DNA from 4 places in the uncultured Faecalibacterium sp. genome. Region 1 is predicted to be linked to each of the others. Evidence: predicted binding sites of a transcription regulator. Region 1 holds the regulator's gene; each other region holds the start of a gene.
What was found. Region 1 encodes HrcA, which represses chaperone genes, less so after heat shock. Its sites were predicted from a motif close to TGTTAGCACTCNNNNNNNNNGAGTGCTAACA; they were not measured.
Positions count from the first base shown of each region.

Region 2: a site for HrcA is predicted at 3,072-3,102, ahead of QZL71_RS04030 (co-chaperone GroES). Genes of this name have one in related genera too.
Region 3: a site for HrcA is predicted at 3,144-3,174, ahead of QZL71_RS05810 (Hsp20/alpha crystallin family protein). Genes of this name have one in related genera too.
Region 4: a site for HrcA is predicted at 2,454-2,484, ahead of htpG (molecular chaperone HtpG). Genes of this name have one in related genera too.

Region 1 is NZ_FMFG01000001.1:136,947-144,560, forward strand. Features, by position in the region: gene QZL71_RS00690 (NAD(P)/FAD-dependent oxidoreductase) at 1-42, opposite strand, end outside; gene QZL71_RS00695 (NAD(P)/FAD-dependent oxidoreductase) at 35-1,480, opposite strand; gene QZL71_RS00700 (aminoacetone oxidase family FAD-binding enzyme) at 1,659-2,960, opposite strand; gene QZL71_RS00705 (stage V sporulation T C-terminal domain-containing protein) at 3,188-3,730, shown strand; gene hrcA (heat-inducible transcriptional repressor HrcA) at 3,918-4,991, shown strand; gene QZL71_RS00715 (nucleotide exchange factor GrpE) at 4,988-5,617, shown strand; gene dnaK (molecular chaperone DnaK) at 5,719-7,548, shown strand.
Region 2 is NZ_FMFG01000006.1:66,048-73,661, reverse strand. Features, by position in the region: gene QZL71_RS04040 (helicase-related protein) at 1-715, opposite strand, end outside; gene groL (chaperonin GroEL) at 1,020-2,654, opposite strand; gene QZL71_RS04030 (co-chaperone GroES) at 2,707-2,994, opposite strand; gene QZL71_RS04025 (diacylglycerol/lipid kinase family protein) at 3,248-4,243, opposite strand; gene QZL71_RS04020 (ATP-dependent Clp protease ATP-binding subunit) at 4,431-6,731, opposite strand; gene QZL71_RS04015 (TIGR03905 family TSCPD domain-containing protein) at 6,872-7,135, opposite strand; partial or broken gene QZL71_RS04010 (PHP domain-containing protein) at 7,227-7,614, opposite strand, start outside.
Region 3 is NZ_FMFG01000011.1:25,484-33,097, reverse strand. Features, by position in the region: gene QZL71_RS05825 (peptide-methionine (S)-S-oxide reductase) at 1-458, opposite strand, end outside; gene QZL71_RS05820 (sodium ion-translocating decarboxylase subunit beta) at 924-2,054, shown strand; gene QZL71_RS05815 (oxaloacetate decarboxylase) at 2,068-2,196, shown strand; gene QZL71_RS05810 (Hsp20/alpha crystallin family protein) at 2,539-3,009, opposite strand; gene QZL71_RS05805 (threonine/serine exporter family protein) at 3,435-4,205, shown strand; gene QZL71_RS05800 (threonine/serine exporter family protein) at 4,202-4,660, shown strand; gene QZL71_RS05795 (SLC13 family permease) at 4,784-5,914, shown strand; gene QZL71_RS05790 (hypothetical protein) at 6,003-6,239, opposite strand; gene QZL71_RS05785 (class I SAM-dependent methyltransferase) at 6,262-6,873, opposite strand; gene QZL71_RS05780 (ZIP family metal transporter) at 7,120-7,614, opposite strand, start outside.
Region 4 is NZ_FMFG01000027.1:11,192-18,805, reverse strand. Features, by position in the region: gene QZL71_RS09375 (5-bromo-4-chloroindolyl phosphate hydrolysis family protein) at 1-301, opposite strand, end outside; gene htpG (molecular chaperone HtpG) at 460-2,388, opposite strand; gene QZL71_RS09365 (alpha/beta hydrolase) at 2,591-3,370, shown strand; gene QZL71_RS09360 (hypothetical protein) at 3,485-3,925, shown strand; gene QZL71_RS09355 (HD domain-containing protein) at 3,961-4,491, shown strand; gene QZL71_RS09350 (GNAT family N-acetyltransferase) at 4,570-5,088, opposite strand; gene QZL71_RS09345 (alpha/beta hydrolase) at 5,294-6,361, shown strand; gene QZL71_RS09340 (alpha/beta hydrolase) at 6,383-7,450, shown strand; gene QZL71_RS09335 (alpha/beta hydrolase) at 7,466-7,614, shown strand, end outside.

The DNA.
Region 1 (7,614 bases):
AAGGCCTGCAGGGCCGCCGCCGACGATGACCAGATCAATCATGGTGTTCTCCCTCCTGCTTGGTTTCGCACAGTAAGACGTTGGTGCCGGCCTTATCCTGCAGCACGTCCAGCGGACTGATGCCCAGCGTTTTGCTGATCAGCTCCAGCACCCGCGGCCCGCAAAAGCCGCCCTGACAGCGGCCCATACCGGCACCGCAGCGGCGCTTGACACCGTCAATGGTGGTGGCGGGGATCTCTTCGTGCAGAGCGTCCAGAATTTCGCCCTCGGTGATCGTCTCGCAGCGGCAGATCACGCGGCCATAGGCGGGTTCCTTTGCAATGAGCCGGGCTTTTTCTTCGGGCGGAAGCTCCTTGAAGCGCACCCGGGTGCGGCCATCTCTGTAATCCGCCTTGGGGGCGGGCAGATCGCCGTGAGCTTCCAGAATTTTGACGGCTTCTCTGGCAACGGCCGGTGCACTGGAAAGGCCGGGCGATTTCATGCCCGCCAGATCAATGAAACCGGGCGCGCCCTCTGCTTCGCCGATAACGAAGTCGCCCGTGTCCACATTGGCACGGACACCCGCAAAATTGCGGATGGACTCGCTGAAGCGGATGTTCGGCACGCTGCGGCGCGCTGCGGCGCTGACGAAGGCCAGCCCGGCGGCAGTGCAGGCGGTATCGTCCCCTTCCACGGGGTCGGCGTTCGGGCCGACGATCAGGTTGCCGTGGACGGTGGGGGCCACCAGAACGCCCTTGCCGTTTTCGTTGGGGCACTGGAAGATGACGTGGTGCACACGGCTGCCCTCGGATTTATCCAGCAGGTAGTATTCGCCCCGGGTGGGCTGGATGGTAAATTTGTGGGGTGCGGCCATGTCGTGCACGGCCTGCGCCGAGATGCCTGCCGCATTGATGATATAGCGCGTTTCCACAATTCCGGAGGGGGTGGTCAGTGCCCAGCCGCCGGCGGTCTTTTCGATGCGGGTCACAGGGCAGCTGCGGTGCAGCTCCACGCCGTTGCGCACAGCCACTTCTGCCATTGCCAGCGCAAACTCCCACGGGCTGACGATGGCGGCGCTGGGCGCATACAGCGCGCCAACGACAGTGGGGGCCAGATTCGGTTCCATGGCAAACGTTTCCTCTGCGGAAAGCAGCCGGATGCCCGGCACGCCGTTGGCGATGCCGTTCTCATACAGTTTCTGCAGGTGGGGCAGCTCTTCCGGGCTGAGGGCCAGCACCAGACTGCCGCACTGCAGGTACGGCACATCCAGCCGGGCGCAGATCTCCTTGGCCAGTGCGGACCCCTCCACGTTGAGCCGCGCCATCCGGGTGCCCGGTTCGGGGTCGTAGCCAGCGTGCAGAATGGCACTGTTGGCCTTGGTGGTGCAGTCTGCCACGTCATTTTCAGCCTCGAAAATGGCGGTCTGCAGCGGGTAATGGGACAGCTCATAGGCGGCTGCCGCACCAATGACACCGCAGCCGATAATTGCTACATCCAGCATAAAAACCTCCTGATCGCTCCGTTTGCCGAATAAAAGAAAAAGAGCAGGACAAACAAAAGGGCCTTTCGACTCTCCCCTTGCTTGTTCTGCTCGATCCTCTGAACAAACCTTTATTGTCTTTATGATAATGCGATCTGCACAAGATGTCAAGCTTTTGTTGAAAATTTAAAGCTCATTTTTACCTGTGCGGCTTTTTCCTGCTCTTTGCGGGCGCGGAGGCTTTTGGCAGAGCACGGCCTGCTGCAGCATGGCCTGCAGCGCTGCGCCCGGCCACAAGGCCGGAGCCGAACGCCCAGTGCAGGTTAAAACCGCCGCAGCTGCCCGCGCAGTCCAGCGTTTCGCCCACAAAGTAAAGGCCCGGACAGCCCTTGAACTGGAAGTGCTGATCCACCTCCCGCAGGGCCAGCCCGCCGCCGGTGGTCTGGGCCTGCTTCCAGCTGCAGGGGGTCAGCCCTTCAAAGCGCCAGTGCTTGGCGGTGTGGGCCAGCTTCTGCCACTGTGCGGCGGTGAGCACGGCAGGCGCGTCGCTGTCCTGCAGCCCGGCGGCAGACCACACAGTACGGCCCAGCTTCTGGTTCAGCAGGCCCAGCCAGAAGTCAGCGGCGCTGCCCCCTGCCGTCTGGGCGGCGTGGGCCGCAAACAGGCTGGCAAGTGCGGTTTCGTCCACTGCCGGGAAGAGGTCCAGCTCCACAGCAGGAGCCTTGGGGCCGCGGCCCGGGGCCAGCAGGCCGGACAGCTGCATGATGCAGATGCCGGAAAGGCCGTAATCGGTGAACTGTACCTCGCCGTTCTCGCAGGCAAGCACACGGGCACCGTCCAGCAGGGATGCTGCTGCCTTGGCACGGATGCCAGCCAGCGCTTTGCGGGGCTTTGCGCACTGCAGGGCGGTCAGGCAGGGGTACAGCGGCTCCACCCTGCCGCCGCACTGGGCGGCGAACCGGGTGCCAAAGCCGTCGGTGCCGAACTGCGGCCCTGCCTCGCCGCCCATGGCGCAGATGACAGCATCGGCGCGCAGCGTTTCGGCAGAGCCCTCTGCCGTCTCGAACTGCACGGCGTAGCCGCTGCGGCTCTGGTTCAGGGTGCGCACGGTGCAGCCGGTGCGCAGCTGCACATGGTGCTGCGCAAGGTGATGCTCCAGCAGGGCCAGCACGTCCGCCGCCTGATTGGAGTACGGATACACCCGGCCCGCCTCGTCGGTGCGGGTATAAAGCCCCAGCGCACGGAACCAGCGCAGCGGGTCGGCGGTATTTACGGCATCCAGCAGCGGACGAAGTGCTGCCGGGTCGGCAGTGAAATACAGCTCCGGTGCAATGCCGGTGTTATCCAGATTGCAACGGCCATTGCCGGTGGCAAGCAGCTTTTTGCCCGGCTTCGGGTTGCGCTCCAGCACAATGACCTGTGCAGCGGGGGCACTTTGTGCCGCCGCCAGCGCGGCTGCAAGACCGGCGGCACCGCCGCCCAGAATGAGGATGTTCGGCATCCGGACACCTGCCTTTCTCAGTAGAATTTTAGGATCTGTCTTCATAAGCGGGGTGCTGTGCTTATGAAAATGGCTTTTTGTATCATTGTAGCAGAACCCTGCCGGAAACGCAACGAAGAGGCAGCTTTCCGTGCAGGTCTTTTTGCGCGGGGGCAGCAGGTATAAATGGCCCGGCCTGACAGATACTAGTGCTGCAGGCATTTTTAAGGAAACGGAGGAGCAAAAACATGAAAGCAACAGGAATCGTGCGCCGCATCGACGAGCTGGGCCGGGTGGTGATCCCCAAGGAGATCCGCCGCACCCAGCGCATCCGCCGCGGCGACCCGCTGGAGATCTTCACCACGGGCGACGGCGAGGTGATCTTTAAAAAGTATTCGCCCATTGGCGAGATGAACGCAGTGGCGGCCCAGTATACCGAGGTGCTCAGCAAAAGCTTTGCGCTGACCGCACTGGTGGCCGACCGCGACCGCATCCTTACGGTGAGCGGCTCCGGCCGGCGGGAGCTGGCCGACCGCAGCATCAGCCAGCCGCTGGAAAAGCTGATGGATGGCCGCAGGCTGTACCAGAGCGAGGGAATTGCCGAAAAGTGCATCCTGCCCTGCGAAGGCTCGCCCCGGGTGGTGCTGTGCGCCGCACCCATCATTGCGGCAGGCGATGTGACCGGCGTGGTGGCCCTGCTGACCGAAGACCGCACGGCCACGCCGGATGCCGCCCAGCTCAAGGCCGTGAATGTGGCGGCGGCATTTCTGGCAAGGCAGATGGAAGAGTAAAGAACATGCCGGAGCGCTTTCCTTATAATAAGGAGGGCGCTTTCTTCGTTTATGACAGAATTATGAATCTTTTAAAACATTTTTCCAAGGGGCTTGACAGCACCGGAAAATTGGCTATAATGGTCTTAGCACTCAGGAACAAGGAGTGCTAAACAAACAAAGCAAACGCAAAAAGGAGGCAGGCGCTATGACGATGGATGCACGCAAGCAGCGAGTCTTGCAGGCGATCGTGGCGCTGTATGGTCTCGAAGGCGAGCCTGTTGGCAGCAGCGTGCTGGCAAACTACTTTGACATGGCAGTTTCCAGCGCAACGCTTCGCAATGAGATGGCGGCGCTGACAAAGCTGGGCCTGCTGGAGCAGCCCCACACCAGCGCGGGCCGTGTGCCCAGTGCCAAGGGCTACCGTTACTACCTTGATAATCTGCTGACCGACGATCAGCCGCTGGATCGTGTGAGCCGTGCCCGTGTGGATGCGGTGTTCGCAAGCCTTGACCACGAGCCGGAAAAGCTGGCCGCAGGTGCCGCCAAGGCGCTGGCCGCCATCAGCGGCTGCACCGCCGCCATCAGCACCCCGTGCGCCGAGGATCTGTGCATCGCCCACTATGAAGTGGTTCAGGTGGGCCGCAGCGCAGCGGCTGTGCTGGCCGTTACCACGGCCGGTTACGTTCGTACCCGTGTGGCGCGGGTGCGCACCGGTCTTTCCCGCGAGAATGCGGCAGCACTTGCCGCACTGCTCAACCGCAACCTTACCTTTGTAGCGCCGGTGGATCTTTCCACCCGGCTGCTGGCAGAGCTGTGCAGCCAGATCGACCCGGAGCTGGTGCCTGTCATCAGCGCGGCAGCGGCCATCCTGCAGGATTCCGTCAAGCCCCATGTATTTCTGGGCGGTGAGCAGTACCTGCTGGACTGGCCCCAGCTGGACGGCAAGGTGGGCGACATCCTCACACTGCTGAACGACGAGGAGCAGGCCGCTGGCCTGATCGCACCTCCGGCAGAACGCAGTGAGAGCGTGCTGCTGGGCGAGGATCTGGAACCGCAGATCCCGGGCCTGTGCATCGTGAGCGACCGGTATCTGGTGGGCGGAGGCCTGTGGGGCTCCATTGCATTGATCGGCCCCACCCGGATGCCCTTCCAGAAACTGATGCCGCTGCTGCATTACTTTGCAGACCAGCTGGGCGAGGGCATGAGCGGCAAACGAAAAGACACCCCACAGGCTGCCGTACCCCGGCGGACTGTGATCTATAAGGAGGATCTGGAATGAGCGAAGAAGCAAAAAAGACGGCTCCGGCTCAGGAAGCGGAGCAGCCCGAAACGGCTCCCGAGGAAAAGGCCCAGCAGGCAGCACCCGAACAGGAACCTGCTGCCGAAGCTGCCGACCCGAAGGATGACAAGAAGAAGGATGGCGGCTGGTTCAACAAGAAGGCCCGCGAGCTGGAAGCCGTAAAGGCAAAGCTGGACGCGGCCGAAGCCAACGCTGCACAGGCCAAAGACCAGCTGCTGCGCATGGCAGCGGAGTACGAGAACTACCGCAAGCGCTCCACCCGCGAAGCCGACCAGAAGTTCAACGATGGCATTTCCTTTGCGGTGAACCAGATCATTCCCATTCTGGATACGCTGGAGATGGCAGCCAACGCCCCCACCACCGACGAGAACTACAAAAAGGGCGTGACCATGACGCTGGACAAGGCCGCCAAGGCGCTGGATGCCCTCCATGTGGAGGAGATCGAGGCGCTGGGCAAGCCCTTTGATCCCAACTTCATGAATGCAGTGCAGCAGATCCCCGCCCCGGACGGACAGGAGAGCGGCACCGTCATCACGGTCTACCAGAAGGGCTACAAGCTGGGCGATAAGATCGTCCGCCATGCGACCGTTGTAGTGGCCGAATAACAAAGCAGAAACCCGAAAGGGTTTTGAATATAACATCCGCTTACAAACATTTGAGCATCACATAAACAATACGATTTGTTCTTTCGAGAGGAGTTTTCATTATGAGTAAGATCATTGGTATCGACCTTGGTACTACCAACAGCTGCGTGGCTGTCATGGAGGGCGGCGAGCCCGTTGTTATCGCAAACTCTGAGGGTGCACGCACCACCCCGTCTGTGGTCGGCTTTACCAAGACCGGCGATCGTCTGGTGGGTCAGGTCGCAAAGCGTCAGGCCATCACCAACCCCGAGAACACCGTTGCTTCCATCAAGCGCTTCATGGGCACCGACCACAAGGTGACCCTGAACGGCAAGGAGTACACTCCCCAGCAGGTCAGCGCTATGATCCTGCAGAAGCTGAAGGCTGATGCCGAGGCTTATCTGGGCGAGCCTGTTACCGAGGCTGTCATTACCGTTCCTGCATACTTCAACGACAGCCAGCGTCAGGCTACCAAGGACGCAGGCACCATTGCAGGCCTGAACGTCAAGCGTATCATCAACGAGCCTACTGCCGCTTCTCTGGCATATGGCATCGATAAGGAAGAAGACCAGAAGATCATGGTCTACGATCTGGGCGGCGGCACCTTCGATGTGTCCATCATCGAGATGGGCGACGGCGTTACCGAAGTTCTGGCCACCAACGGTGATACCCATCTGGGCGGCGATGACTTCGATGAGCGCATCATCAACTGGATGGCAGATGCCTTCCAGACCGAGAACGGCATCGACCTGCGCAAGGACAAGATGGCTGCGCAGCGTTTGAAGGAAGCTGCCGAGAAGGCAAAGATCGAGCTGTCCAGCGCAATGAGCAGCCAGATCAACCTGCCCTTCATCACTGCCGATGCTACCGGCCCCAAGCACTTGGATATGACCCTGACCCGCGCAAAGTTCAACGAGCTGACCGCTGATCTGGTCGATCGCACCATGGGCCCCGTCCGCAAGGCTCTGCAGGATGCAGGCCTGCGTCCCTCTGACCTGAAGAAGGTTCTGATGGTCGGTGGTTCCACCCGTATCCCCGCTGTCTACGATGCAGTCAAGAAGGAACTGAACTGCGAGCCCTTCAAGGGCATCAACCCCGATGAGTGCGTGGCTGTGGGCGCTGCCATTCAGGGCGGCGTGCTGCAGGGCGATGTCAAGGGCCTGCTGCTGCTGGATGTCACCCCGCTGAGCCTGGGCATTGAAACTCTGGGCGGCGTGTGCACCAAGATCATCGACCGCAATACCACCATCCCCACCCACAAGAGTCAGGTGTTCTCCACCGCTGCAGACAACCAGCCCTCTGTTGAGGTCAACGTTCTGCAGGGCGAGCGTGAGTTCGCACGCGACAACAAGAGCCTGGGTGTCTTCCATCTGGACGGCATCGCTCCGGCTCCCCGTGGTGTGCCTCAGATCGAAGTTACCTTCGATATCGATGCAAACGGCATCGTGAAGGTCAGCGCAAAGGATCTGGGCACCGGCAAGGAGCAGAACATCACCATTACCGCTTCCACCAACATGTCCAAGGAGGACATCGACAAGGCTGTGAAGGAAGCTGAGCAGTTTGCTGCCGACGATAAAAAGAAGCGTGAAGAGGTCGATATCCGCAACGGTGCCGACCAGATGGTGTTCCAGACTGAGAAGATGCTGAAGGAGAACGGCGACAAGCTGCCCGCCGACGTGAAGAGCGAGGCCGAGAGCAAGCTGGCCGACCTGAAGACCGCTGTTCAGTCCGGCAACGTGGACGACATCAAGGCAAAGCAGGAAGCTCTGAGCCAGGTGTTCGAGAAGATGTATCAGGCAGCCGCTGCCGCACAGCAGGCCGCCGGTGCACAGCCCGGCCCCGACGCAGGTGCAAACAACCAGCAGAAGCCGGGTGATGACGGCGTTGTGGATGCCGACTTCAAGGAAGTCTGATAAAAAACACAGCAGTGTGTGCCCGGCCAAACCGGCGGACGCACGCGTGGAATAGCAAAAGCCGCT
Region 2 (7,614 bases), on a different contig from region 1:
GCTTGAAGCCGGTTGCCTCATTCGGCAGTTCGTCTTCTGAGATGTCGTCCAAAAACTCGCTGAACACATGATACAGCGTCATAAAGTAGATGAACTCCGGGGAATTTTCTGCATAAGCCGTGCTGATGTTTTCCAGAACCACATCCGTGACATCCTGCATTTTGTCCCGGTCGTTCCATAGGGTATCGAACAACCTCATGTACTGCTGTGCGAACGGTGCCTCTATGCAGTTGACCATATTGTAGCTGTTATTTCCGCGCTCACAGCCAATATCAACTGTCGTAAATCCGCCAATCGGCATATAGGCGGTCTGTGCTGTGCCGGAATCCACAGTCATAAAGCCAGCCATATTTTCACCGGTGGTGTTCGATTTGAACGTAGCCTTCCTTCTGATCCAGTCTGCACACTCCTTTGCGATGGCTCTCTGGGTCATCTCATTGCGCAGTTTGATTTCAAACTCTGTACCGTAAAGGCTCGTTTCACGAGAAATGCGGGGAATGTAGAACTCCCGCTTCTGCTTTTCAGCCTTTTCTTTCACAAACGTGGGGGATGTAAAGATAAATTCAAACTCGTCTATGGTTTCCAGCTGCTTCTTTAGCTCTTTATAGGCATACATCGAAAAGCAGGCTGCCGCAATAGACACCCTGCTACCTTTTTTGATCTCGACCCGTAAATCATCTCGAACGGTATTGGTGATGTTATCCAGAATTTTCATATCATCCACCGGCTTTATGCTTATCCGTATTTTTTATAGCCTTGACTATGAAAGCACTCTTACAAAACTCTATTTCTATTATACCACCCACTTTTTCCCCTGTAAACGAAAAAGCTGACGGTGTGTAGCGTGCAGCATCCATCAGCTTTTCGTGACACAAAAAATCGGCACCCGCTTTTCAGCGAGTGCCGATTTTGTTACCCTATAGTGCGCTTTGATTTTTGGCGTAAGTGGCGTAAGTTTGGCGTAAATCCGCTTTTGCGCGCTCCAAAAATCAAGGATTCATGCGGTTTTTAGGCTGTTATTAGTACATGCCGCCCATGTCACCGCCTGCAGCAGCGGGTGCAGCAGGGGGTTCCGGCAGATCAGCGACCAGGCTTTCGGTGGTCAGCACCATCTCAGCGACGGAGGCTGCGTTCTCCAGAGCGGAACGGGTGACCTTGGTGGGGTCAACGATGCCAGCAGCGATCATATCGTCCACAAAGACCTCGTTCTGAGCATCAAAGCCGTAGTTGGGCTTGTTGGCAGAGATGATCTTGTCGATGATGACACTGCCTTCCAGACCGGCATTCTTAGCGATCTGGCGCAGAGGAGCTTCCAGAGCCTTCAGAACGATCTTGGCACCGGTGCGCTCGTCGCCTTCCAGCGTGTCGCACAGCTCACGCACAGCGGGGATCGCATTGATAGGAGCAGTGCCGCCGCCGGCAACAACACCTTCCTGAACAGCAGCCTTGGTTGCGTTCAGAGCATCCTCGATGCGCAGCTTCTTGTCCTTCATCTCAACTTCGGTAGCAGCGCCGACCTTGATGACGGCCACGCCGCCAGCCAGCTTTGCCAGACGCTCCTGCAGCTTTTCACGGTCGAAATCGCTGGTAGCGGCCTCGATCTGGCTGCGGATCTGAGCGATGCGGGCTGCGATGGCATCCTTATCGCCTGCACCGCCAACGATGGTGGTGTTCTCCTTGGAGACCTTCACCTGACGGGCATGGCCCAGCATCTGGACGGTAGCATCCTTCAGCTCATAGCCCAGATCGGAGGAGACCACGGTGCCGCCGGTCAGGGTTGCGATATCCTGCAGCATTTCCTTGCGGCGGTCGCCAAAGCCGGGAGCCTTGACAGCGCAGACGTTCAGGGTGCCGCGCAGGCGGTTGACGATCAGAGTGGACAGAGCCTCGCCCTCGATATCCTCAGCCACGATCAGCAGCTTCATACCATTCTGCATGACCTGCTCCAGCAGGGGAACCAGATCCTGAATCACGCTGATCTTCTTATCGGTGATCAGGATAGCGGCATTGTCCAGATCAGCCACCATCTTGTCGGTATCGGTGACCATATACGGGGTAAGGTAGCCGCGGTCGAACTGCATGCCTTCCACGATCTCGTTGTAGGTCTCAGCGGTGGTCTTGTTCTCCTCAATGGTGATAACGCCATCGGAGGTGACCTTCTCCATAGCCTCGGCGATCAGACGGCCGATCTCGGGGTCGCCTGCAGAAATAGCGCCGACGCGGGCGATATCGTTGCTGTCCTTCACCTTCTGGCTGTGAGCCTTGATGGTCTCAACAGCCTTGGCAACAGCCTTGCTCATGCCACGGCGGATATCCATGGGGTTTGCACCGGCGGTGACATTCTTCATGCCCTCGGTGACCATGGCCTGTGCCAGAACGGTTGCGGTGGTGGTGCCGTCGCCTGCTGCGTCGTTGGTCTTGGTAGCGACTTCACGCACCAGCTGTGCGCCCATGTTCTCGAACTCGTCCTTCAGCTCGATCTCCTTGGCAATGGTCACGCCATCGTTGGTGATGACCGGTGCACCGAACTTTTTGCCCAGCACCACATTGCGGCCCTTGGGGCCCAGGGTGATCTTAACGGTGTTTGCCAGGGTATCGATACCGGCACACAGTGCCTTGCGGGCATCCTCGCCCTGCTTGATCTGCTTAGCCATAATCAAATCGCTCCTTTAAAGCTCAATTTTCAAATATCAGAGGGGAAACTGCTCAGTCCTCAACGACTGCCAGGATATCGCCCTGACGGACGATGGTGCACTCTTCGCCGTCCACCTTGACCTCGGTACCGGAGTACTTGCTGGTGAGGACCTTGTCGCCGACCTTCACAGTCATCTTGACTTCCTTGCCGTCCACAACGCCGCCGGGGCCGACAGCGATGACCTCAGCCACCTGGGGCTTTTCCTTAGCACTGCCGGTCAGGATCAGACCGCCCTTGGTGGTCTCCTCAACCTCAACAGCCTTAATGACAACACGGTCTGCAAGAGGAATGATCTTCATAGTTCTTGCCCTCCTATAGTAAAAATATAATTTAAAACTTTGCTGTGTCCAAAGGGCCTCGTGTCGGCTCTTTGGTTCTTTAGCACTCAATTTCTCTGAGTGCTAAGTGTATTGTACTCATCTTGACCCAAAAAATCAAGACCTTTTTTGCTTCTTTTTGTTAAGAATTTATGACAGATGAAAAAATCAGCCGTACAGCGAAAAAGAGACAGCTTTCTTCTTGGACAAAAAAGCTGTCTCTTCTTCTGGTTTTTCATGTTCGGTCTGCACTCTGTGCCGTCCTCTGCGCTGCAAAGCGCTCAAAAGCAGGCTTTGGCAGAAGGATGCGCCCTGCCAGCGGCTGTACCTGTACAGTGATCTGCTCCTTGGGTGCGCATTCGCCGTCTGCCGTGGCAACGATCGGCCCGCGGCCATCCGCAGCGCGCAGGCTCACCTGCTTTGCGCGGCGGTAAATGAAATACGGCTCTGCAGCCCTGACGAGCTGACCGTTCTGGAAGTGCTTGCCGCTCTTGTACATTCCCAGCAGCTTTGCAATGGTCACGCGGCTCACCTTGCGGATGATATATACATCCAGCCAGCCATCGTCGGGCTGTGCTTCCGGCGCTGCACAGAAACCGCCGCCATAGGTGCGGCCATTGCAGATGGCACACATCAGGCAGTCCACATCCAGCGTTTCACCATCGATGGTGTACTCCACCCTGCGGCCGATGTGTCCGCACAGCTGTTCCACAATGGAAAGCACATAGGCCATCTCGCCGCCGCACAGCGGGATGCGCCGGAACTTCGGGATGCCGTAGGCAACCTGCGCATCCAGACCGGCAGCGCAGATGGTGGCCGAAAGGCCAAGGCTGGTCTGCATCAGATCGATGCTCACCGGCCCACCGGCCAGCTGGGCATCCAGATCCAGAAACTCTTCCTTTGTACCAAAGGTGCGCAGAAAATCGTTGCCGCTGCCAAAGGGCAGACAGCCCACGGCTGCATTTGCATAGCCATAGATCCCGGTGAGCGCTTCGTTGAAGGTGCCGTCGCCGCCGGCAGTGAAGACCCGCAGTTCTTCCCCGCTCTGCCGGGCCTGCTGCGCAGCGGCATTGGCCAGCTCCCGGGCATGACCGGCGTGATTTGTGACCTGAATGGCATATTCTTCCGGCGCAAGCCCTGCACGCGCGGCGGCAGCATTGATCTGCTGCGGCAGCGTACGGGTGCAATCAGCCTTACCGGCAGTTGGGTTCAAAAGAAATAATGTGCGCATGGACTTCCTCCTGCAATTCTGTTGCTTCTATGATAACAGAAAACCAAAAGGATGCAAGAGCCAATCTCACAATGTCCCTGCCCCGTACGCACAAAAAAGGAGCGGACGTCTCCGCTCCCCCCTGCAGACAAAAAAATACCGCCCCGGGTCTTGTAACTCAGGGCGGTCCTTTTGAGCTTCAGATGCTTTACAGTGTTGCGGTTTCGTCCTCCCGCAGGACGATAGCACCATCCGCCGAGCAGTCCGCTGTCCAGTGCTGGCCCACGCAGGCCGTGCCGGATGCGATCTGATCCGCAAGTGCCTGCTCCACTGCCCTGTCCACTGCGCGGCGCAGTTCTCTGGCCCCGTAGGCAGAGCGGGCCTTTGCTGCCAGCGCCTGCCCTACCCGCGGTGTGTGATGCAGCTGGTAGCCGCTGCGGGCGGCACGCTGCTCCAGCTGGCACAGCATTTTTTCGGCAATGGCGCACAGGCTGTCGTCGGCCAGCGGACGGAATACGATCATCTCGTCCAGACGGCCTGCCAGCTCTGGCCGGAACCACTTTTTTGCCTCCTCAATGGCCTGCGCAGACTGCTTTTCAAACACGGCTTCGCTGCCCGCCGCAAAGCCCAGCGGCGTGCTCTGACCCGCCAAAAAACGTGCGCCGAGGTTTGAGGTGAGCAGTACGATGGTGTTGCGGAAATCCGCCTTGCGGCCCATGGCATCGGTCAGCTGGCCATCTTCCAGTATCTGCAAAAGGATGTTCTGAATGTCCGGGTGTGCCTTTTCGATCTCGTCAAACAGCACCACACTGTAAGGGCGGCGGCGCACTGCTTCGGTCAGCTGTCCGCCCTCGTCATGGCCCAGATAGCCCGGCGGCGCACCCAGCAGCCGGGCAGCGGTGTGCTGCTCCTGATACTCCGACATATCAAATTTGAGCAGGGCTTTTTCGCTGCCGAACCAGCTGACCGCCAGCGCCCGGGCAAGAGCCGTTTTGCCCACTCCCGTGGGGCCAAGAAACAGCATGGCACCCATGGGCCGGCCCGGCTCGCCAAGACCGGTGCGGCTGCGCCGGATGGCACCTGCCACCGCAGCCACAGCCCGGCTCTGGCCCACGATCTCGGCGTTGAGACGTTCTTCCAGCTTGTCCAGCCGTTCCCGCTCCTGCTCACCTACCCGCTCCACCGGCACACCGCTGGCCTGCGCCACCACATGGGCGATATCGTCCGGCATCAGCGTGGGCTTTGACTGCTTTGCCTGCTCGGCCCGGATGCGTGCCGCCGCACAGGCTTCGTCCACAAGGTCGATGGCCTTATCCGGCAGAAAGCGCCCCGGCAGATACCGCACCGAAAGCTCCACCGCAGCCTGCAGCGCTTCCGGCGGAAGGCAGACATTGTGGTAGCTCTCATAGCGCGGCGCAAGCCCGTTGAGGATATCCAGCGCCTGCGCAGGCGTAGGCTCCTCTACCTGCACCTTGCCGAAACGGCGTTCCAGTGCGGCATCCTTCTGGATGTGGGTGCGGAACTCTTCGGTAGTGGTAGCGCCGATAATTTGTATCTCGCCCCGGGCCAGCACCGGTTTTAAGATGCTGGCTGCATCGATGGCGCCCTCCGCCGCACCGGCACCCACGATGGTGTGGAACTCGTCCACGAACAGGATGGAGTTGCCGTCCCGCACCAGCTCTTCCAGCAGGTTCTTGAACCGCTCCTCAAAGTCACCGCGGTATTTGGTGCCCGCCACAAGGCTGGCCATATCCAGTGCCAGCAGACGGCGGCCCTTGAGCGCACGGGGCACACGATCCGTGGCAATGCGCTGGGCCAGTCCTTCGGCAAGGGCGGTCTTGCCCACGCCCGGCTCCCCCACAAGGCAGGGGTTGTTCTTCTGACGGCGGCATAAGATCTCCACCATGCGGTCCAGCTCTGCTTCCCGGCAGAACACCGGGTCCAGTTCCCGTTCCGCAGCACGGCGGGTCAGATCCCGGCAGTACTTATCACTGGCGCGGCTGCCGCGCGGCGCACTGACCGTGGTCCGCATCTGATACGGCAGTACGAACTGCCCGGACAGCTGGCGGCATTCCCGCACGGCATCTGTGAGCTGCACGCCCATGGATGCCAGCAGGATGCCTGCTGTGCAGCCGTCATCCTCCAGCATGGCGCAGAGCAGATGTTCCGGCTCGGCCCGGTTCAGGTGCGCGTTCTGTGCCCCGATGATGGCGTAATCCATGGTACGCTTGAGGTCCGGCGCAAGAGCGTAGCGGTCCAGATGCAAAGCCGGTGCGCGGCGGCTCTCGGCCAGCTGACGGCGCACCTCCGGTTCCCGGATCTGCTTGCCCTCCAGAAACCGTGCTGCCGCCCCGTGATCCTGCTGCAGGATCGCCAGCAGCAGGTGGCCGGTATCGGCTTTTTCGCAGCCAAGGTTCCCGGCAAGCTCCACCGCACTGCGCAGCAGCTGATCCGACTCGTGCGAAAAGCCCTTGTACCCGCCAAAGCCAAGTTTTTCCCAAATACTCATTTGCCCGCTCCTTGCTGATGAAATTCGTTTTCACAAGAAGTATAGCCCCGAAGCACAGAAAAAAAACATCTCTTTCTGTCGGGATGGGAAAACAAAAAGGAGATACCCGCAGGCATCTCCCCCTTCGCTGTTTGATTTTTTCAGTCCATTTCGGCCAGAGCCTTTTTCAGGTTCTTGGCGATCTGATCCGGGCAGCTGGTATTGCGGAAACCGCAGAGCGTGCCCTCCATGCGGTCGATCACATCTTCGGCCTTCATGCCCTTGACCAGACGGCAGATGCCCTTCAGGTTGCCGTTGCAGCCGCCAATGACCTCCATGGACGCAATGGTGTGGTCATCGTTCAGCACAAAGTTGGTCTGCTTGGAACAGGTGCCGCTGTTCGGGAAGCTGAATTCCTTGCTCATAGTTCAAAATCCTCTCTTTTTGACAGAAATCCCGACGAAGATCGTCTGCTTCTATTATAGAGCAGCGTGCCGGAATGTCAATGTGACCGGGTCACACATCAATACCGCGGCGCTTGTGGGCCAGCTCCAGAATGCGGGCCACCTGATCGTCCGCCGTGGTACAGGTACCCACCGGGTGCGGCACCTTGTGGTTTGCACCGTGGAAGTCCGTACCGCCGGTATGGATCAGCCCATACTGCTCACACAGAGCAGCACACTCGGCCCTGTCCTCCGGGCTGTTGCGGGGGTGCTCCACCTCAATGCCGTCGATGATGCCCTCTTTGGCCAGCTGACGCACCAGCGGCATGCTCTTGTAAACGGTCGGGTGTGCAAATACCAGCACCGCACCGGCAGCTTTCGCCGTGGCGATTACTTCCTGCACCGAGGGATATTTTACCTGATGCAGCACCACGCCGCGCGGCTCCCAGCCAAAGAGATAA
Region 3 (7,614 bases), on a different contig from region 1:
ACAGCATCCGGGATATGGCAGTAACTGCAGTCTTCAGGGTGCCGTTCCAGATGGTGCTGATGCTCCTCAGCGCTCCGGACATAATTTGTCAGCGGCAGCACTTCCAGCATGATCTTGTCCCGGTCCTCCCGGCCGTTTATAAAAGCTCTTGCTTCTTCCAGATGTCTGGGATCTGTACTGTACAGCCCTGTCCGGTACTTTTTTCCAACGTCCACGCCCTGTTTGTTCAGGCTGTAGGGGTCGATGATCTCAAACAGGTGTGCCATCAGTTCTGAAATGCTTGTGTTTTTCTCATCATAGACCACTTTTACGCATTCTGCATATCCATCGTATGGGCCATCCAGAGAACTCGTTGTTCCGTTGGCTCTGCCGGCTTCAGTCATCTGTACACCAGGCACTGTGTCAAAAAAATGCTGTACGCCCCAAAGGCATCCGCCTGCGATATAGACCGTTTCCATCTTGATTTTCCCCTTTCCTGTTGATCATATATCAGCTTTGCTCCTATTCTACCACGCTTTTCCACTGTCGGAAAGATGTCGAAAAACAAAAATGGCCCCGGAGGGCTTATCGCAGCTCTCCGGGGCCGCCTTGTGCAGAGTGATTTTCTCTCGATGGGCTTTCAGAAATGCTTTGCTGTAATCAGCTTGCGCGAACCATAGCGGAAGGACCCTCATAAGATACAGAAAAGATTTCTGTATTTTTCTTGACAGTTTTCCCATATTCTGTTTTAATACATCTGATAAAAGGGAGTAAAGGGCAGTATTCCGGCTTATTCTTCGGGAGACTGCTGCATGGCAGCGTCATCACGGCAGAAATGCCCGATGTCATGTGTTCGCTTGAGACTTTTGTCACAGACAAGGTGCTGTGGCAGGAGTCTCTTTTTCTTGTCACCGTACCGGAGCACAATAGGAGGCAAGAAAACTATGAACTTTCTGAACACATTCGCAAGTCTGTTTTCCAATTTTGGAAACCTGACTTGGCAGATGGTGGTGATGTGGGGCATTGGTGCATTGCTCATCTACCTTGCCATCGCCAAAAAAATGGAGCCGAGCCTGCTTTTACCCATGGGCTTTGGTGCCATTCTGGTCAATCTTCCGCTGTCCGGTGCCATCACGCAGGGCGATACCGTAGGCCCCATTTCTGCCCTGTTTGAAGCAGGCATGTCCAACGAGCTGTTTCCCCTGCTGCTTTTCATCGGCATTGGTGCTATGATCGACTTTGGCCCCCTGCTGGAAAAACCGTGGCTCATGCTCTTTGGTGCCGCAGCGCAGTTTGGTATTTTCTTCACCCTGTTTCTGGCAGGCTTCTTCTTTGATTTGAAGGATGCTGCTTCCATCGCTGTCATTGGTGCAGCGGACGGTCCCACCGCCATTTTTGTAGCTAACACCCTCAACTCCCAGTACCTTGGTGCCATCATGGTGGCAGCGTACAGTTACATGGCTCTGGTGCCCATCGTGCAGCCGCCGGTCATTAAACTGCTGACCACTCAGAAGGACCGCCGCATCCGGATGCCCTATGAAAAGGGCAATGTCAGCCAGCTGACGAAGATTCTGTTCCCCATTGTTGTAACCATCATTGCCGGTATGGTAGCTCCTGCCAGTGTAGCTCTAGTTGGTTTTCTGATGTTCGGCAACCTGCTGCGGGAGTGCGGCGTACTGAACGCCCTCAGCGAAACCGCGCAGAATGTGCTGGCAAACCTCATCACCATCGTGCTGGGCCTGACCGTGGCCGGACAGATGACCGCTGACAAGTTTGTCCGGCCCGATACTCTGCTCATCCTTGCACTGGGTCTGGTAGCCTTCGTTTTTGATACCGCAGGCGGCGTGCTGTTTGCAAAGCTGCTGAACCTGTTCCTGCCCGAAGGCAAAAAACTGAACCCGATGATCGGTGCAGCCGGCATCTCCGCCTTCCCCATGAGCGGCCGTGTGGTCAACAAGATGGGATTGGAAGAAGATAACCAGAATTTCCTGCTGATGTACTCCATCAGCGTCAACGTTTCGGGGCAGATCGCATCCGTCATTGCAGGCGGCCTGATTCTGACCCTGATGGCTTAACGGAGGTACACTTATGCTTCATCTTTCTTCGTGGATGACCACCCTGCCCATGATGCTCATCGGCATGGTCGGCATTCTTCTCGTCATTGGTGTCATTGTCCTGGCTGTGATGCTGCTCAACCGGCTGACAAGTCGGAAATAATTCACCCCATCAAGCAGAAACGAATTTACGGCGAAATATCGCTATAAATATGATGCACAGGCCTTCTAAAGCTGTGATTTTGTGACAACTTGGTGTCACTTCAATAAAGAACCCGCTTTCACTTCAATTTGATGTTGAAAGCGGGTTCTTTTCGCTTTTATGCGTGTTTGACGGCGGTTTCAAAAAGATTGACTGCTGCGCCCTCTTGCGTGTCGGTGTTGTGGGTACCACGCTTTTTCACTTCCGAAAAGATGTCAGAATACAAAAACCCCCGAAGAGCTTCTTACGGTTCTCCGGGGGTTGGTTCTATGCGCCGGTGTTCCTCACACCGATGCACAAACGTTACTCGATTTCAATGAGATTGGGATTCGCAGGCAGAGCCTTCTGCTGCTGCGGTGCGGGCAGCACGATGTGCAGGATGCCATCCTCGAACTTTGCGTGGATGTCCTCCTTCTTCACGGCATCACCCACATAGAAGCTGCGGGCACAGGTACCGGAGAAGGTCTCACGGCGCAGATAACGGCCATTGTTGTCCTTCTCGTCATTGGAGTGGTTGCGGACGGCCTGAATGGTCAGGTAGCCGTCGCTCAGCTCCATCTGAACGTCTTCCTTCTTGCAGCCGGGCAGGTCAACAGCCACATCATAGTTGCCATCGGCGGTCTGCTTCACATCGGTTTTCATCATGTTTGCGCCGCGCTTGCCGAAGGTCTCACGCTCTTCACGATTCATTGCACGCTCCAGCACACCGTCGTTCCAAAACGGATCAAAGAAATCATCGAACAGATTTTCATGGAAAACAGCAGGCATAAACATAAAACAACCCTCCAATCCCGGCGTTCGGGTCGGGCATAAAATCAAGATCGTGCATCAGAAGCGGAGTCTTCCCGGGAGCCTTGCGGTTCCCTCATGCCCCTTTCTCCTGAGCACGCCACTGTTATAACACTGTTTATTAGCAGTGTCAATAGTAGAGTGCTAAAATTCATAAAAGAATAATACTTTTATAACATTTCATGCAATTCTCGGCAAAATCGTTTGCACTGGATTCAATTTTTTCTTCTCTGATCGTAGTCTTTCGCTGTGACAGAACGGATGCAAGCCGTTTTTTCAGAACCAGGCGATCCATTGCCCGCGTAAACAATGCAGTTATCAAAAAGTCTCTCTGTCCTTGCAGCGTCTTGCGTTCTGCCGGTCCACCCGCTATAATAATGTAGAAACCGAGATGAAAAGAGCGTGATATTGTGGAAGAGACCGAGATCAGTCATTTTCTCCACATTCTGGTCCGAATGGGCGAAGCTTTACAAAACAGCGGCGCAGAAGTATTCCGCGTTGAGGACACTTTGAACCGGATCGCAATCGCCTATGGGGCAGAAGATGTGAATGTATTCGTGATCACATCCAGCATCGTGGTCACGCTTACCATGCCCTCGCTGCCGCCGCAGACCGAGACCCGCCGCCTGCGTCACGCTGCCAGCAATGACCTGCTGACATTGGAAAAGCTCAATGCGCTCAGCCGCCGTATCTGCACAGCGCCTCCTTCCATAGAAGAGTTTCAGCGCCAGCTGAATGCCATTCTGGCACAGCATCCGGACCCAAGACTGCATCTTGCCGGCAGTGTGTTGGCTGCTTCCAGTTTTGCCATCTTCTTTGGTGGAAATCTCTGGGACGGCCTGCTGGCCGGCGGCATTGCCGTTCTGATTTGCTGGATGGAGCGCTATCTCTCGCCTTTTTGTATGAATGGTGTAGAATTTCAGTTTATAGCATCATTTCTCAGCGGTGTCTCCACTCTGCTGCTCTGCCGCTTTGGGATGCAGTTTCATGCCGATAAAGTTCTGATTGGTATCATCATGCTGTTGATTCCCGGCATCATGCTGACAAATTCCATCCGGGACATCTTACTTGGGGACATTATTTCCGGCTCTCTTCGGCTGGTGGAAGCCATTCTGATGGCCGCCACCCTTGCCCTCGGCATGATGGCCGCCATCTGGTTGATGGGAGGAATTTCCGCATGATACAGGTTTTTTCGCAGTTGCTCAGTGCTGCCCTTGGTTCGGTCGGTTTCGGACTGATCTTCAATCTGAACCGGCGCTACTTACCCGCCGCCGGTGTAGGCGGACTTCTGGCATGGCTGGCTTATCTTCTTGCCGCCAACACCCTGCACAGCGTCTTTCTTGCCAATCTGTTGGCCGGTTTCTGTGCCGCTCTGTATGCCGAAATTCTTGCCCGATGCTGCAATGCACCCTCTACGCCTTTCTTCATTACCGCTGCCATTCCCCTCATTCCCGGAAGCACCCTCTACTACTGCATGAACGCAGTCGTCTCCAATGATTTGTCTGCTGCAGAGCATTTCGGAGAGCAGACCTTTCTGGCCGCTCTTGGAATTGCCGGCGGTATGGCAATCGCATGGTACCTGGCCGATTTGAGCCGGAAGCTGCACGCACTTGCAATCCGTTCTTCGGGAAAGTAGCGATCTTCCACATTGAAGAATGCCCCTGATGATCGGGTCGTTTGAGCTGCTGCTCTGAAATACGGAAAAAGGCCGCCCGGCATCGCAGCAGGGCAGCCTTTACAATTACAAGGATGTGTCTCTATGAAACTCAAACAATTCATTCAGCAGGAAACGGTTCTCACCGCAGCCGCTGTGCTGGCCGTTGTCTCCGCCTTCTTTGTTCTGCCGGATGCGCAGTATCTCGGCTACATCGACCTGCGCACGCTGGCGATTTTGTTTTCCCTGATGACGGTCATGGCCGGGCTGCGGCGGCAGGGCTTTTTTGATGGACTGGGCCGGGCATTGCTGTCCCGTACCCACAGCACCTTTCAGCTGACACTGGTACTGGTCGGGCTGTGCTTTTTCGGAAGCATGTTCATCACCAACGATGTTTCCCTGCTGACCTTCGTTCCCTTTACGTTCGTGGTTCTGAGCCGTCTGGGAGCGGATGTCCGCCGCTCCCTTCTGATCCCGGTGGTCTGTATGCAGACCATTGCGGCAAACCTTGGCAGTATGCTGACCCCCATCGGCAACCCGCAGAACCTCTATCTTTACGGAAAAAGCGGCATGAGCATCGGGGGATTTGTTCTTCTTATGCTGCCCTACACCCTGGTCTCTCTGCTCCTGCTGCTGGCTTGGGCAGCGCTGGTCTGCCGGAAAGCCTCTGCCGCCCTCTCCGTGGACGAGCTTGTTTCTTCTTCTGCATCTCAGGGAGATCAGAAGATCATCCTGCTGTATCTGGTTCTGTTTGCCGTCTGCCTGCTGTCCGTGATCCGGGTGTTGCCTTATGGCATTGCCTTTGCCGCTGTACTCGTCTGCGCCCTTTTTGCAGACCCGCACACCTTACGGGCAGTGGACTATTCCCTGCTTTTGACCTTTGTGGCTTTTTTCATCTTCATTGGCAATCTTGGCCGCATTCCGGCCTTTTCCGGCTGGCTGCAGGAGTTTTTGACCGGCCGGGAAGTTCTTGTGGCGGTTCTTGCTTCGCAGGTCACCAGTAATGTTCCCGCCGCCCTGCTGCTGTCCGGGTTCACGGCAGAGACACAAGCCCTTATCATCGGCACCAATCTGGGAGGTCTTGGCACTTTGATCGCATCCATGGCCAGTCTTATTTCCTACCGACAGATCGCACGGGAGCTGCCACAGGGAAAGAAGCAGTATTTGGGGCTGTTCACCCTGTCCAACCTGATCTTCCTTGCGATCCTGCTGGGTGTGTGGTTTTTGCTCCACTGACCGTGGCAGATGACTTATGGTTTTTCTATAAAGCTAAAAAAGGGGAGTTCCGTCACGGACGAAGGTCCAGGCAGAACTCCCTTTGGTTTTATCGTATGGTCAGAATGCCGGTGCCCACCGGCACCTCCAGCAGCTTGCCGGAAAAATGCTTCGGGATGCCGGACAGTGCCTTTTCCAGATAGGCATCGTTTTCCACCTTGTTCATGTCCCACACCAGACGGCACACTGCTTTCCCGCTCAGGGTGGAACAGGTGATCATACTGTCATAAAAATTATTGCCGCCTGTCAGCCGGTAGGCACTGCGGATTGCTTCTTTTCGTTCCATGCTCCGTCCTCCTTACACTCTTTCACCGCTTTTGCGCCGTAACGCACAGCCAGCCCTTTTTATTTTTGTGGCTCTGGATCTGACAGAATCCTGCTTGTTCCAGATACGCTTTCAGTGCAGTATCCGTATAGATGGTCATGCCATTGATGATCTGCGTCCATTTGTCGTCTTTTGTCGTTTCGCCGTTCGCTTCGTTACAGATGAAAAAGACCCCGCCGGGCTTCAGCACTCGATAAACCTCTCTGAAATTCTGCGCAAGTTCCGGCCAGAAGTAGACCGTTTCAAAGGCAGTCACCACATCAAACTGCTCCGCTTCAAACGGCAGCTCTGTCACGCTTGCCTGTTGCACGGTACACCGTCCTGCTGCAATGGCTCTGGCATTGACCTTTCGCGCTTTTTCCACACTGACGGCTGAGTAGTCGATGCCCTGCACCCTGCCTTTGGGGCACAGTTTCAACAGTGTCTTAATGTTCGCTCCACCGCCGCAGCCGCAGTCCAGCACCATGGCATCCGGGGCAGGCTGTAAAAAGCGCAGCCCCCATTCTGCCATTGCGCTGTGTCCAAAGTTCATCATAGCAACCATGATCTTCCCGCCAAGGCCTACGGGCTTTCGGGTATTTTCAAAAAAGGACATAATGCCACCCTCTTTCTGTTTACCGTTCACAATGCAATACTTTTTACCAGATGCGCCCGCTGCACCGGGTGACGGCCAGCAATTCCTCGTGCCACAAGTTAGGTAAAGCTAACTTTTCATTCTATAAAAAGCCGCTTCTCAGCGGTCCTTCTGCCAAAATAATACGCCCTGCCGTCTCCTCTGTCAAGAAGTTTAGGTATTTTCGGGTATTCCGAAAGAGATTTCGCTTTCGGGAACCCCCAACCGTCACCCCAGTGCCACATCCAGCACCATCATCACGCTGAAGCCCACCGCAAAAAATACCGTGCCAACGTTGGAGTGCTGCCCCTGCGACATTTCCGGGATCAGTTCCTCCACTACCACATACAGCATGGCTCCGGCGGCAAAGCTGAGCAGATAGGGCAAAGCAGGCACCACGATGCCTGCCGCCAGAATCGTCAACACTGCCCCGATGGGCTCTACGATGCCGGACAGTACGCCGCCCCAGAACGCCCGGCCTTTTTTCATTCCTTCCGCCCGCAGTGGCATGGAGATGATGGCCCCCTCCGGGAAGTTCTGGATGGCAATGCCAAGGGAAAGTGCCAGCGCCCCGGCGGCGGTGATCTGGGCAGTTCCGGCAAGGTATCCGGCATAGACTACGCCCACTGCCATACCCTCCGGGATGTTGTGCAGCGTCACCGCCAGAACCATCATGGTGGTGCGCTGGAGCTGGCTTTTTGGCCCTTCGGCCTGCAAACTGTT
Region 4 (7,614 bases), on a different contig from region 1:
CGATGGTGCACAGGGTGGTAAGGAACTTGTGCCGCTCCTTGGCATCCTTCTGCTCTTTGGTGGGAACATCGTGGCCGTAAGTTGGCTCGTTTTCCTGCCGGGGAGCCGTCTGCGCAGGTGCGGGGCCGAGGTCGGAACGATAGTCTGCCTGCGCCTGCGCAGCAGCCGTTTCCTCTTTTTCGGCGTTTTTATCGATGCTTTTTAAGATGAACAGCAGCACGCCCAGCGGTGCCGACATGGCAAACACAATAAAGATGGCAATGGTGGGAATGTGGGCAAAATAATGTTTTTTGGGCTGCATGAGCAAAAACCTCTCAATTTATCCTGACTGTCCGGCAAAAGAACAGAAAAAGACCGCGTTCCACTCTATTATAGCGGAGCACGGCCTTTTTGTTAAGGGGGAAATATTGATGTGCGTGGAAGCGGCAGGGGAGTAAGTCTGCTGCCTACCGGAAAAAGTTACTTCATCAGACTGCAGACGGCCTCGGCGTAGGCGGCGGGATCATCCACCGGCAGGCCTTCGATCAGCTGAGCCTGTGCGTACAGCAGAGCACTGTACTTCTTGAGCTTGTCGGTGTCACCGGCCTCCTGTGCGGCCTTGAGCACGGCAAACACGGGGTGGTTGACATTCAGTTCCAGAACCTTATCGCTCTTTACGCCTTCGCTGCCGGGCTGCTTGGACAGCACCTTTTCCATCTCAATGGACAGCGGGCCGTCAGCACTCAGGCACACAGGGTGATCCTTCAGGCGGGTAGAGACCTTGACCTCTTTCACCTTGCCGTCCAGTGCGTCCTTCATGGCATCGAACAGGCTCTTGTTCTCAGCGGTAGCGTCCTCGGCGGCCTTCTTCTCTTCCTCGGTCTCAAGGCCCAGATCACCGCTGTTGACATTCTTGAACTCCACGGTACCGTCCTTGCCTTCGGCATCCTTGCGGGGATAGGTGCGCAGGATCTGCAGGCAGAACTCATCCACATCCTCGGTCAGCAGCAGGACGTCATAGCCCTTATCCATGACCAGCTCAGCGGCGGGCAGCTTTGCCAGACGGTCGGTAGAATCACCGGCAGCAAAGTAGATATACTTCTGCTCAGCGGGCATCTTGTCCACATACTCCTGCAGAGTGACCATCTTCTGCTCCTTGGCAGACCAGAACAGCAGCAGGTCGCGCAGCAGCTCGGCGTGCATGCCGTAGTCGGAGTAAGCACCGAACTTGATCTGACGGCCGAACTCTTTCCAGAATTCCTCGTACTTCTCGCGGTCATTGGCCAGCATGGCGTGCAGCTCGTTCTTGATCTTTTTTTCCAGAGCGTTGTGGATCAGCTTGAGCTGGTTGTCCTTCTGCAGCATCTCGCGGCTGATGTTCAGGCTCAGATCCTGACTGTCCACAATGCCTTTGACGAAGCTGAAGTAATCGGGCAGCAGGTCGGCGCACTTCTCCATAATGAGCACGCCGGATGCGTACAGGGCCAGACCCTTTTCATAATCCTTGGTGTAGAAGTCGTAGGGACGGTGGCTGGGCACGAACAGCAGGGCATTATAATTTGCAGTGCCCTCGGTGCGGCTGACGATGACGCGGGCGGGGTCGGTATAATCACCAAACTTTTCCTTATAGAAGTTCGCGTACTCCTCGTCGGTCACTTCGCTCTTCTGCTTTTTCCAGATGGGCACCATGCTGTTCAGAGTTTCCAGCTCGGTGTAAGTCTCCCATTCGGGCTTATAGTCCTCCGGCTTAGGATCGGGTTCCGGCTTCTGGCGCTCGTGCTGGCGCTCCATCTGGATGGGATAGCGCACATAGTCGCTGTACTTCTTCACGATGGCCACGATGCCGTACTCATCGAGGAAGTTGTCGTAGTGGTCCGTCTCAGTATCCGGCTTGATGTGCAGGATGATCTGGGTGCCTGCGGTATCCTTCTGGGCGGGGGTCATTTCGTAGCCGTCCACACCGGAGGACTCCCACTGCCATGCTTCGTCCGAGCCATAAGCCTTGGAAATGACGGTGACTTTATCGGCTACCATGAAGGAGGAGTAGAAGCCGACACCAAACTGGCCGATGATATCGATGTTCTCGTCCTTGTTGTCCTTCTTGAAATCCAGAGAACCGGAGTGAGCAATGGTGCCCAGATTCTGCTCAAGTTCCTCTTTGGTCATGCCGATGCCGTTATCCTCAATGGTCAGGATGCGGTTCTCCTTATCGCGTGTGATGAGGATGCGGAAATCGCCCTTGTTCATGCCCACAGAAGGATCGGTCAGGCTCTTATAATAGAGCTTATCGATGGCATCCGATGCGTTGGAGATCAGCTCGCGCAAGAAAATTTCCTTATTGGTGTAGATGGAGTTGATCATCATATCCATCAGCTTTTTGCTTTCAGCCTGAAATTCTTTCTTAGCCATAATGCAAAACCTCTTTTTATCTGTATTCGGCACCAAGCACTCGGAATAGGATATTGCTTTTGAATACTTAGCACTCGTAACTTTCGAGTGCTAATATACACCGACAAAAAGCAAAAATCAAGGGCTTTCATAAAAAGTTTAAAAAATGGTTCGTTTTGTGCTATAATGAACCGCAAAGGATGCTGTAAAAGGAGGAAATATCATGCAGCTGAAACAGCTGGAACTGGCCGGCGGTGGGACACTGACCGTTTATCTGCGTGATTGCTGTGAGCGGATGCCGAATGTGCTTGACCGGCCATTGGTGCTGGTGGTGCCCGGCGGCGGCTATACCCATGTGAGTGCCCGTGAGGGCGACCCGGTGGCGCTGCAGTTTGCGGCGGCGGGGTACCACACCGCTGTGCTGGACTACGCCATCTGCGAAAAGGCAAAGGACCACATGCCGCTGCGCCAGCTGGCCGAGGCTATTGGTCTTGTGCGGCAGCACGCGGCCCAGTGGCATATCCTGCCGGAAAAAATTGCCGTGTGCGGCTTTTCAGCGGGCGGCCACCTGGCCCTTTCCGGTGCTGTGCTGGACATTCCCGGCGAAGCGGCCCAGCCCCGGCCCAATGCGGTCATTCTGGGCTATCCGGTGGTCATGGCAGGGCAGTATGCCCACCGCGGCAGCTTTGTGCAGCTGGCGGGCAGCGCCGACCCAGCGGCACAGCAGGTGTTCGGGCTGGAGGATAAGATCACGCCGCAGATGCCGCCGGTGTTCGTATGGACCACCATGGAGGATGCCACCGTTCCGGTGGAGAACACCCTGATGCTGGTGAACGCTCTGCACCGGGCGGGCGTGCCCTGCGAGGCGCATCTGTTTGAAAAGGGGGTGCACGGTACCAGCATCAGCACGGCAGAGGTGGACCAGCCCAGCCGCCACCGGCATCACTGGGTGGAACTGGCAGTGGAATGGCTGGGAGACACTTTTGCCTTTTCCGTCTGTTAAGTCTGGATATATTTGAACGAACCTACAAAAAATTCACAATTAAACTGTTGACTTGCATAAGCCTTTGACGTATACTGGTCAGCAGGGACAAACTAAAGGAAGAAGGAAATACCTATGGTTATGGACCCGACCCTGCCGCGCATCTCTGTGCGCGACCTGATGATGCAGGCTTTTCTCACCGGATGGGAGCTTTCGGACAAGACAGTCTCGCAGGACGAATACCTGCAAAGCTCCATTCAGGTGATCGAAATGCTGCAGGTGGAACCGGAAAACCTTTATGCCGAAGAAGGCCTTGGCCTGCCGGACGGCGAAGAGGTGGATCATCTGGACGACTGGCTGCGTGCCGACGGCCAGTGGCTGTACTACGGTGTAGAGGAAGAAAATTTCTTCCTGATCCAGTGGTACCCGGACGAAGCCGCCGCAAAGGCAAAACTGGCCCAGCTGGAAGAACTGGGCGACGGCAAGCAGTATCTGGTAGATTTTTCCCTCAAGCGGGAGAACCCTTCCAGTGCAGAGAACTTCGGCAATTCCAATCCGGTCCAGCTCCGCTCCTGAAAACATCACCTTAAAGCGAAAGGAAATTTTGCAGCATGCAGCTTTCTGAGATCGAGCGCGAACAGCTTTATGCCATCGTTGAAAAATACGATCATCACCCGGATGTGCAGCGGATGCGGGAGTACATCCAGCACGGCTCTGTCACCACCTACCAGCATTGCAAGAATGTGGCGCTGGTGAGCTTCTGGCTCAACCGCCGTCTGCATCTGCACGCTGACGAGACCTCGCTGGCAGTGGGTGCCCTGCTGCATGATTTTTATCTGTACGACTGGCACACCACCGGTACCTTCCACGGCCTGCGCCGCCTGTTTGAGATGCACGGCTTCTCCCATCCGGGTTATGCCTGCGTCAATGCAAAGCGGGTGTTCAGCATTACCAGAAAGGAACAGAGCATCATTGCAAGCCACATGTGGCCGCTGACCTTCCGTCATGTGCCCACCTGCCGCGAAGCAGTCATCGTCTGTCTGGCCGATAAGTACTGCGCCGTGGTGGAAAGCATGTTCCAGCGTTCCCGCGCCGGTGCCGTGGTGGACGGCAGCGTGGACATCGACGGCGAAGAGTGGTAAACCTGTTTTTACCTTTATCATTTTATCAATGGAAAAAAAGAACTCCGCACCTCACAGGGCGCGGAGTTCTTTTGTATCTTACAGCTTTTTATAGCCTTCCGGTTCATTGGCGGCAGCGCGGTATTCCATTAAGAATGTGTCCAGCCAGCGGCCGTGACAGTCGCGGGCAATGCGTTCCCGACGGCCCACTAAGCGAAAGCCGCATTTTGTGTGCAGGGCGCGGCTGGCAGCGTTGTCCTGCAGCACGGTGGACTGCAGTGTCCAGTAGCCGGCCTTTTCTGCCTGATGGCACAGCTCGGTCAGCAGGTGATAGCCAAGGCCATGGCCCCGGAACTGCTCACCCACGTAAATACTCACCTCGGCAACGCCGCGGTAGCACCAGCGCGGGTCCACCCGGCGCAACGCCGTCCACCCGGCGATCACGCCGTCGGCCAGCAGTACCAGTCGGCATTCTTTTGCGTGGGAAGCATCCCACGCAGAATACGGCGGACAGGTGGTCTGAAAAGTGGCATGTTCTGTAGCAATGCCCTCCAAATAAATTCTGGAAACAGCGCTCCAGTCTTCCGGCTCCATGGGCCGGATCTCGATTTTGCTCATATTTCGATCCCGGCGGAAAGTGCATAGCTTTCCGCGCCCTCAACTCTCAAAAATATCCGGCTCCAGTATAGCAGAATTTGCGGTGCGGTACAAGCGCCGTACTGCACAGAAATTTCTTTGACAAGCGGAAGGTTTGTGATACAATAAATCATAACAAAGAAAAGCACGGCAGGATACGCCGCTGCAGAATGGAGGATGTCCCAAAATGAAGTGGATCAGAACGATGGTGTGTGCGCTGGGAATGCTGGCGTGCGTATCGCTTTCGGCATTTGCTGCAGAGTACGGCGAGCCGAACATCACAACAAAGACGACCATGAAAGAGCTGCGGGAGAACCCCAGCATCAAAGGCTCCGGCTATTATACCTACTGCAACGAATGGATCGAGGGCAGCACGCAGTACGATGATACGCCCATTGAGGGCTATGTAAGCTACGCGGCTGCCGAGGATGCCGCCGAAGGCATGAACCTTGTGATCGAAAACTACAACAGGGGCGTACAGATCACATGGCAGGTGTATACCCCGGAAGAAATTGCGGAAAATTCTTCTCTGGGCATGGTGCAGTTGTATTATTTCCCGGCTAAAACAGCCAACGCAAAGTACGCCATCGTGGTGCCCGGCAACGGCGGCAACACCACCGCAGAGCTGAACGAGGGTGCATCCATTGCCAACCAGCTGCACGAGCTGGGCTATGCGGCTTTTGTGCTGCGGTACCGCTCTTTCCTGAATGCATCCGACAATGCGCCACTGTACGATATTGCCAATGCCATAAAGTACCTGACCGAAAATGCAGATCAGTTTGGCGTTCAGCGCGAAAACTATGCGCTGATGGGCTTTTCTTCCGGCGGACACATCGTGGGCCTGATCGGCTCGGACAACGAAAAGTTCGGCTATAAGGCATTTGGCCTCCCACAGCCTGCAGCGCTGCTGCTGGGTTACCCCATCAACGATTTCTTTGAGGTGAAGCCGCTATATCAGCTGGCCATTGATCCGCTGGTGCTTGGCTGGCGTTACTACTGGACCGATATTTCGGATGTGGTGAACGAAAACTTTACCCCTACCTATTTCTTCTACGGCAAAAATGATCTTTATATGCAGCGCATGTGCTACTCCCAGCAGGGGCCGCTGCTGGAGCGCAAGCTCCGGGAGAGCGGGGCTGTTTATGAGTGCCATGTGTACGAGAACGCACCCCACGCCATTGGCCCGGGCCATCACACCGATGCGGACGGCTGGATCCGGCAGGCAACGGCATTCTGGGAAAAACAGTGCAAATAAAGAGATAAACGGGGGATTGCTGTGAGAAAACGATTGCGCACGGTGATGTTTGGTATTGGCCTGATGATCCTGCTGGCACAGCCGGCGTTTGCGGAGGAGCTTGGTCAGGCCAACATCACACCGGACATGACGATGCAGGAGATCCGCAGCAACCCTGTGATGCAGCAGAGCGGGCTGTTTTTGTATGGCTCCTTCGGCGAGGGGACCCAATGGACCCGCAGCCGACTGGAAAACCAGACCCTGCAGGAATACGCATGGGGGCAGACGGTGCCGGAAACAACGGCGGCGCTGAACCTTGCGGCACAAAATGTGAAGGACGGAGTTCAGGTGACGTGGCAGGTCTACAGCCCGGAGGAGACCGAGGTGGATCCTTCGCTCGGATGCGTACAGCTGTTTTATTTTCCGGGGAGCGATCCCGATGGCAAATATGCGATCGTGATGGGCGGCAATGCGCTGACCATCAACGGCACATTTGGCGAGGGCCTGCCGACAGCGTGGGAACTGCATGAAAAAGGCTATACCGTGTTTGTTCTGCGCTACCGCGCATGGACCGACCTTGGCGACAATGCACCGCTGCAGGATCTTGGCAATGCGGTGAACTTTATTACCGCCCATGCGGAACAGCTCCGGGTGCAGCCGGAGGATTACGCGATCGTTGCCTACTCGTCCGGCGCGCAGGTCGCGGGCATATTTGCCAACCAGAAGCGCGGCTACGGAGCCTTTGGTGCCCAGAAGCCGGGCGCACTGATTCTGGGGTACCCGATCGTTGATTTCTCTATTATAAAGCCGGTGTATCACATCGTATATGATCCGACCGCATGCGGATGGCGCTATTACTGGACCGACCTGAATCAGGCAGTGGATGACGATTACCCGCCGGTTTATTTCTGGCGGGGCGACAATGACACGATCCTCGGGCCGGACACAAGCTTTTACGAAGCGTTTGAACAGGCTCTGCAGAAACACGGTGTGGCGTACCAGAGAACGGCCTTTGCGGATGCACCCCATGCGGTCTCGATTGGCCGCGGCACGGCTGCGGATGGCTGGCTGAATGAAGCAGTTGCCTTCTGGGAGGAACAGGTCGGCTGAAAAGGAGATGTTGAGTTGAAACACAGGATATGCACCGCAGCAGCCTGTATCTGTCTGCTGCTGATGATGGCGCTGCCCGCATTTGCAGCAGAGTATGGCGAGCCGGATATCACGCCGCAGACCACCATGGGCGAGATCCGCTCGAACCCCAGCATCCTTGGCGC